2 regions of the Geodermatophilus maliterrae genome follow, and region 1 is predicted to be linked to the other one. Evidence: predicted binding sites of a transcription regulator. Region 1 holds the regulator's gene; the other holds the start of a gene.
The links. Region 1 encodes LexA, which represses DNA repair genes until DNA is damaged. Its sites were predicted from a motif close to TCGAACANNTGTTCGA; they were not measured.
Positions count from the first base shown of each region.

Region 2: the regulator LexA is predicted to act here: its motif matches at 1,852-1,867, upstream of ABQ292_RS14765 (DUF222 domain-containing protein).

Region 1 covers NZ_JBFNXQ010000032.1:3,942-7,858, forward strand. The annotation lists gene ABQ292_RS11810 (phosphatase PAP2 family protein) at 1-728, shown strand, start outside; gene ABQ292_RS11815 (hypothetical protein) at 694-1,818, shown strand; gene lexA (transcriptional repressor LexA) at 1,864-2,658, opposite strand; gene ABQ292_RS11825 (LysM peptidoglycan-binding domain-containing protein) at 2,958-3,584, shown strand; gene ABQ292_RS11830 (hypothetical protein) at 3,775-3,917, shown strand, end outside.
Region 2 covers NZ_JBFNXQ010000045.1:29,403-33,319, forward strand. The annotation lists gene ABQ292_RS14755 (glycoside hydrolase family protein) at 1-618, opposite strand, end outside; gene ABQ292_RS14760 (sulfotransferase family protein) at 723-1,700, shown strand; gene ABQ292_RS14765 (DUF222 domain-containing protein) at 1,884-2,681, shown strand; gene ABQ292_RS14770 (HNH endonuclease signature motif containing protein) at 2,596-3,108, shown strand; gene ABQ292_RS14775 (Chromate resistance protein ChrB) at 3,236-3,733, shown strand; gene ABQ292_RS14780 (chromate resistance protein ChrB domain-containing protein) at 3,730-3,917, shown strand, end outside.

The DNA of each region.
Region 1 (3,917 bases):
CCGGCGCGCCGTCCGGCGACGGGCCGGGTGAGCACGCGACCGCGTCCGGGCGCGTCACGGCCGGCCGGCCGCAGTGGTGGCTGCTGCTGGGTGCCCTCGTCGTGGCCGTCGCCGTCACGGCCGACCTGCTCACCCGCGGCTACCTCGAGCGGGTGGACCTGCAGGTCTCCGAGGTGGTCAGCGGCTGGGACCTGCGGGACTCACCGGCCTACCGGCCGGTCTGGGTGGTCACCCAGATCGGGGGCCGCGGCACCATCCTGGCCGTGCTGGCCGTCCTGGTCGGCTGGCTGTGCGTGCGGCAGCGGACGCTGCTCCCGCTCGTGCGTGTCCTCGCCGCGTTGGTGCTGCTGACGGTCGTCGTCTACGCCGTCAAGTTCGGCACCGGGCGCACCGCGCCGGCCTACCCCGGGTCGTTCTTCCACCGAGACGGGGCCTCCTACCCCTCCGGGCACGTGGCCAACGCCGTGCTCATGTGGGGTGTGGCCCGGTGGCAGGCGGTCGAGTACCGGCTCCGGCCGTGGCTGCAGCGCACGCTGTGGTGGCTCAGCGTCGTGGGGCCGGTGGCCACCGGCGTGGCCATGGTGTCGCTGGACTTCCACTGGGTCACCGACGCGGTGGTCGGCGCGGCCGTGGGCCTGCTCCTGCTGGGCGTGGTTCACGCACTCGACGCATCCGTGCTGTCACGCTGGGCGAGTGCCCGAGCCGGCCGTCCACCCGCGCAGCCCTGACGCGGGCCGCCGGCCCGTCCCCGGCCGCCGGGGTCCCCGCCCGATCCGTGCGGCCGCGCTCGCCGGCCCGGTGCTCGCCCTGACGCTGGGAGCCGCGCCGCCCGCCGGCGCCGAGGAGCCGGCCACCCCGTCGACCCGCTGTCAGGTGGGCGACCCGCGGCTGGCGGAGCTCTCCGGCCTGGTCGACGTCGGCGACCGCATGCTGGCGATGGTCGACGGCGGCGATCAGGTGACCGTGTACGTGCTGGACGGCACCTGCCAGGTCGTCGACGTTGTCACCGCCCCGCTGGACCCCTACGACCCCGAGGACCTCGCCGTCGGCGCCGACGGCACCGTCTGGCTGGCCGACACCGGGGACAACAACGCCACCCGGGCGACCGTCGCGCTCCTCGCCCTGCGCCCCGACGGGACGACGGCGCTGTACCGGATGACCTACCCCGACGGCCCGCACGACGCCGAGGCGCTGCTGCTGGCCCCCGACGGCACGCCGTACGTGGTGACCAAGGAGGTGCTCGGTGCCAGCCACGTCTACCGGCCGGCGACGGCGCTGGTCGACGGCGGGACGGTCGGACTGGCCGACGTCGGCACGGTGACCTTCACGCTGACCGGTACGCCCGGGGGCCCGGTGGGGCGCGCGGGCCAGCTGCTGGTGACCGGCGGGGCGGTCGCCCGCGACGGCAGCCGGATCGCGCTGCGGACCTACACCGACGCCTACGTGTGGCCGCTGGCCGGCGCCGACGTCCCCGGCGCGCTGGCCGGCGAGCCGGTGCGCGTCGCGCTGCCGGGCGCGCCGCAGGGCGAGGCGGTCAGCTTCACCGCGGACGGCAGTGCCCTGCTCGTCGCCGGCGAGGGCGTCCCCGGCGACGTCACGCTGGTCCCCGTCCCCGCCGCCACGGCGCCGTCGTCGACGGCGCCTCCCGCCGACCCGTCCCTGCCGGGGTTGCTCTCCGACGGGAGCGGCGGTGTCCCGCCCGTCACCGCCGGGCTGGTCGCCGCTGCCGTGGCGACGGCGCTGGTCTGGATCGGTGGGCGGCTGCTCCGGCGGCGCCCCGCGGCCGGCGACGCGCCCGGGCCGCCCCGGAACGGCTGACGGCCGCCCCGCGAGCGCGGGACGGCCGTCGGGCCGGAGCAGCGGTCAGACGCGGCGCAGCACCGTCACGACGCGGCCGAGGACGGTCGCCTCGTCGCCCGGGATCGGCTCGTAGGCGGGGTTGTGCGGCAGCAGCCACACGTGCCCGTCGCGACGCTTGTAGGTCTTCACCGTGGCCTCGCCGTCGAGCATCGCGGCGACGATCTCGCCGTTCTCCGCGGTGGGCTGCTGGCGCACGACCACCCAGTCGCCGTCGCAGATGGCCGCGTCGACCATCGAGTCGCCGGCGACGCGCAGCATGAACAGCGTGCCCTCGCCGACCAGCTCGCGGGGGAGCGGGAAGACGTCCTCGACCGCCTGCTCGGCGAGCACCGGGCCACCGGCGGCGATCCGGCCGACCAGCGGCACGTAGGTGGGTGCGCCGGCGTCGGCCGTGGCAGCCGGAGCCGCGGGTGCGCCGGTCTCGGCGGGCGTCTCGCCGGGGAGCCGGACGTCGAGCGCCCGGGGGCGGTTGGGGTCGCGCCGCAGCCAGCCCTTCTTCTGCAGCACCGAGAGCTGGTGGGCGACCGACGACGCCGAGGACAGGCCGACGGCCTCGCCGATCTCGCGCACCGAGGGCGGGTAGCCACGGCGCTCGATCGAGTCGCGGATGACCTTGAGCACCCTGCGCTGCCGCTGGGTCAGGCCGTCGCCGGCCTCCGTGCGGTCGGGGAAGGTCCGCACCGCGCCGGCCTGGTCGGCCGCGTCCGGGGTCTCCGTCGCCGCGCCGGCCTTCGCGCCGCGCCGGGTCGCCGTCCCACCGGTGCGCGTGCGCTGGCCGGTCCCGCTCGTGCCCGCCACGTCTCCTCCTCGCCGACTGTGCCGCCACAGCCCTCGTGTCCTGCCCTCCGCCCGCGGTGCCCCGGTCCGGCTGCCGATCCCGTGCGGGACCCGCGGCGGGCCGTGACCCCCACGACGCCCGGGGGCGACGGCGGACGGGTGCTGAACGGACGGTAGCGCCTCGGCGCCGGTACTTCAAACGTGTGTTCGAAACCGCGTGACGTGTCGGGTCGCCCCTATCGGGAGCGTGCGGTAGGAATCGTACGGGCGTTCGATCGAACACCTGTTCGACCGGGTGGGCTCGACGAGGAGGAGTGGTCATGGGGAGCGTGCGGCAGGACGTGCTGCAGTTCGACGCGACGGTCCGGGTCCCGTGGCGGCCGTTGCTCGGATCGGGGGCCGGTGGGGGTGCGGCGGCTCCCGGTCGCTCGGCCTGGCCGGCGGTGCGGGCCGCCCTGCCGGGCTCCGGACCGCGGGTCACCGGGCACCTGCGGCCCGTCCCCGACCGGCCGGCCGTCCCCGGGGGGCGCACCGGCGGGGCCGGTCCGGCCGTCGAGGCGCCGCCCACCCGCCGCGACCCGGCCCGCCCGAGTGGGCGGCCGCTCCGCTCCAGGACCGCCACCGGCCCGGTCCGGGGCGGGTGCGCGCCGTCGCCGGCCCCTGCGCGGCTGACCCGTCGGGGGCGGCGCCTCCTCGCCGCGCTCACCCTGGGCGGGGCCGTCGCCCTGGGCTCGTGGATCTCGCCCCTGCTGCCCGGCGGCGACGGCGGGCTGCGGCTGGCGGGGGAGAGCAGCGTCGTGGTCGAGCCGGGCGACACGGTGTGGTCGATCGCAGGCGAGCTCGCCGGGGACGGGCAGGACGTGCGGGTCGTGGTCGACGCCATCGAGGAGCTCAACGACCTCGAGGACTCGGCGGTCGTGCCCGGCCAGGTCCTCCAGCTGCCGTGAGCGCCGCGCCGACCCCGGGTGTCGCGTCGACCGTGGGCGCCGCGTCGACCCTCGTGGAGGCACGCGGCGTGCGCGCGGTGCCCCGGCCCCGTCCCGGCAGACTTGGACGAGGCTGCCGCGTCCGGTTCGTCAACCCTCCGCGCGAGGTCGCTCACGGATGGGAGCCGGTCCGGCACCTACGGTCGAGGGCGTGTCAGCAGCCGTGAACAGCCGGGCCGCAGTCGCCTTCCGCTCGCCGCAGGACGTCGAGGTCTGCCTGGACGGCACGTGGGCGCCCGGCGCCATGCTGGGCTGGCGGCACGACGAGACCGGTGGTTGCCAGGCGCAGGTCCG
Region 2 (3,917 bases), on a different contig from region 1:
GGCGTCCCAGCTGCCGGGCGTGCCGGCCAGGGCGGTGCCGCGCCAGGTCCAGTCGACGCCGTCCGGGCTGGTGGCGTGCTCGGTGGTCATCCGGTCGGTGGCGTCGGGGTCCTCGAGCGGGTGCACCGAGGCCCACAGGTGCCACTGCTCGCCGTCCCAGCGGACGACGGGGTCCTTCGGCGCCTCGCGGTCGCTGCCGGGCAGCACGGTGCGCGGCTCGGCGGTGGCCAGCTCCGCGACCGTGGCGGCCTCGAGCAGGTCGACCCGCCAGTGCTTGGTGCCCGGCGTCGCGCAGCTGACGTAGAGCCGCCAGCGTCCCTCGGGCGTGTGCACCAGCGCCGGCCGCTCCAGCGACTCGGCGCCGAAGCGCTCCTTGCCCACGGCGAGGACCGGGTCGAAGCGCACGCCGTCGTCCGAGCGGGCCACGACGTTGCCGAACCCGCGGCCCTCGCCCACCGGCCGGCGCAGGCGGTGGGCCAGCCACCACGTGCCGTCGACCAGCAGTGCCGACGGGGCGCCGGCCCACGACCCGGGGCGCGGGTCCTCGGGCTCGACGACGACCTCGGCGTCGGCCCAGAAGCGGTCGGGTGCCGGGGGGCGGGGCACGGACACGGTCACGCGGCAGCTCCGATCGGGAGAGGGGGTCGGCGGCTCCGCGACGGGGCAGCCCGGCCCCGTGTGTACACCGCCGCCGCGTGCGGCCCGTCCGCAGGGAGGACCTCGTGAGCGCCGACGCAGGCCGGCTGCCGCAGTTCGTCATCGCCGGCGCGCCCAAGGCCGGGACGACGGCGCTGCACGCGGCACTGGCCACCCACCCCGGCCTGTACCTCTCGCCGGTCAAGGAGCCGAAGTACTACCTGACCGACGGCCGGCCGCCGCCCCGCAGCGGCCAGCGCGGCCCCGGTGACGCGCACAGCGCCCGCGAGTGGGTCTGGCGGCGCGAGGACTACCTGCGGCTGTTCGACGGCGCGCCGGCGGGCGCAGTTCGCGGGGAGAGCACGCCGTTCTACCTGCACGACCGGGCGGCGCAGCGGCGGCTGGTCGCCGACGTCCCGGGGATCAGGGTGGTCGCGATCGTGCGCGACCCGGTGGACCGCGCGTGGTCCAACTGGGTGCACCTGCGCGCCGACGGCCTGGAGCCCGAGGCCGACTTCGCCACCGCCGTCGAGCTGGAGGCGGAGCGGGTGGCCGCCGGGTGGGCGCCGTTCTGGCACTACCGGGGCCTCGGCCGCTACGGCGAGCAGTTGCGCGATCTCCACTCCCTCCTGCCGCGGGAGCAGGTGCTCCTGCTGCGCTACCGGCAGCTGGTCGACACCCCGCGCGAGACGCTCGACCGGGTCAGCTCCTTCCTCGGGGTCGAGCTCGGGGTGGCGCACACGGTGGCGCCGGAGAACGTCAAGCCGTACGTCGCCGACGGCCCCCGCCACCGGGTGCTGGCCCGGCTGGTCCGTTCCGGTGCCGCGCTGGGTGCCTACGCGCCGCCGCAGGTGTGGCGGCAGGTCTCGCGGCCGCTGGTGGCCGCGCTGCACGCCGGCCGCACGACGCGGCCGCCGATGCCGGTCGAGGTGCGCCGCGCCGTCCTCGCGCCGCTGCTGACCGACATCGGGCTGCTCGAGGAGCTCACGGGCGAGTCCTTCGACGACTGGCGCCGCGACACCGGCCGCGGCGACTTCCGCTCCCGCCGTCCGGCTCCGGCCTGACGCCGGTCCGTCCGGTCGGTGCTCGGTCGCCGGTCGGTCCCGCGGTCGGCGCCGTGGTCCGCGAGGCCGCCGTCGAGGGGTGCTGCGGATCCGTGGACACGGCCCTGGCCTGGGGATTCGCGTCGCTGGGGTGCGGCGGGTCCGGTGGACTTCGAACGCCTGATCGAACCGGTGGGAGGTGTCGTGGACGAGCTGGCCGCCGCGCTGGACGCCCTCGCCTCCGACGACCTGCCGACGGTGTCCGGCCCGCAGCTGCTCGAGCGGCTCCGCAGTCTGCTGACCGCGCAGAACCGGCTGGCGGCCGAGGTGGCCCGCACGGTGCGCCAGTGCGAGCTGACCTCCGCCGCCGAGCACGACGGGCTGAAGACGATGGCCTCGTGGTTGCGCGGGCACGGGCACCTGTCCGCGGCCGAGGCCGGGCGGGTGGTGGCTGTCGGGCGGGCGCTGGAGCAGCTGCCGGCGGTGGCCGCCGCGTGCGCCGCCGGGGCGGTCACCGCCGGGCAGGCCGCGGTGATCGCACCGGTGGCTGAGCCGGGCAACCTGGCCCGCGCCGCCGAACACGACGTCGACCTGCTCGGCGTGGACGCCGCGCCGGCCGTCCTCGCGGCGTCGGCGCCCTCCGCCGATGTGGAGGCGGCGGTGCACCACTGCCTGCAGCGGCTGGACCCCGACGGACCCGAGCCCGAGCCCACCGAGGGCCGCGCGCTGGTGCTGGCCCGGCACGCCGACGGGTCGCTCAGCGGCCGGTTCCACCTCGACGCCGCCGGCGGGGAGAAGCTGCAGGCGGCGGTGGAGTCCGTCGTTCAGGCCGACCGGCCCGCCGGGGATGAGCGCAGCCGGGCTCAGCGGCAGGGCTCAGCGGCAGGGCGACGCGCTGGTGCAGGTCTGCGACACCGTGCTGGCTGCCGGCAGCCTGCCCACGCTGCGCGGACACAAGCCGCAGATCGCCGTGGTGATCGACCTGGCGGACCTCGTCGATGACGCGACCGGGCCGGGCGCCGCACGCATGGGGTTCGGCGCCACCATCTCCGCCGCCCGCGCGCGGTGGCTGGCCTGCGACGCCACCGTGTCCCGCGTGGTGATGGGCCCCGACGGGGCGCCGCTGGACCTGGGCCGGAAGCAGCGGCTGGCCGACCGGTACCTGCGCCGGGCGGTGGAGCTGCGCGACGGCGGCTGCGTGTTCGCCGGCTGTGGTGCCCCGACGTGGTGGGCCGAGGTGCACCACCTCGTCCACTGGCTCGACGGCGGCGGGACCAGCCTGGGGAACTCGGCGCTGCTGTGCGAGCGGCACCACGCCCAGGTCCACCACGGCTTCCGCGTCGAACGACGACCCGACGGGCCGTGGCGCACCTGCCGACCCGACGGCACCGAGATCCTCACCGGCACCGGCCTGCAACCCGCCGCCTGACGACACCTGGGCGCCGACACAGGGCGGGCACCGCCTCCTCCCGTCCCAGGCGGGGAGGTCGGCCGTGGGCCTGCTGGCGAACGGTTCGCCTGGACAGCGTTGCTGCAACCGTGGTCGCATCGCTCGTGTGACCGCCGTCGGGGAGTGGGTGCTGCTCTCCTACCGCCTCCCGCGCGAGCCCTCGGGTCCGCGGACGACGCTGTGGCGGCGGCTGCGCAGGCTCGGGGTCGCCCAGCTCGCCGACGGCGTCGTCGCCCTCCCGGCCGACGCACGCACGCGGGAGTCGCTGGAGTGGCTGGCCGACGACGTGTCGGCCGCCGGTGGCAGCGCCGGCATCTGGACCGCGCGCCCGGCCACCGCAGCCCAGGAGCGCGAGCTGGCCGCGGGCATGGCCGCGGCGCGGGCCGGGGAGTACCGCGCCCTGGCCGCGGAGTGCGCCGCCGCGCTGGCGGGGCCCGACGCCGAGCGGGCCCGCGTGCTGCGCCGGCTCCGTGCGGGGTGGCGGGCGATCGGCCGTCGCGACTTCTTCCCGCCGGCCGAGCGGGACGCTGCCGGCGCGGCGCTGCGCGCGCTCGCGGCATCGGTCGGCGACCCCGTGCCCGCCGGGCGGAGGTCCACGCCGTGAGGTGGGCGACCCGGGCGGGGATCCACGTCGACCGCGCGGCCTGCGCCTGGCTCATCCGCCGCTTCGTCGACCCGGACGCCGAGTTCGTCTTCGTCGTCGACCCGGCCGACGTCCCGGCCGGCGCGACGCCGTTCGACATGCGCGGCGTGGCCCTCGGCCACGTCGGCGGCGACTGCTCGTTCGA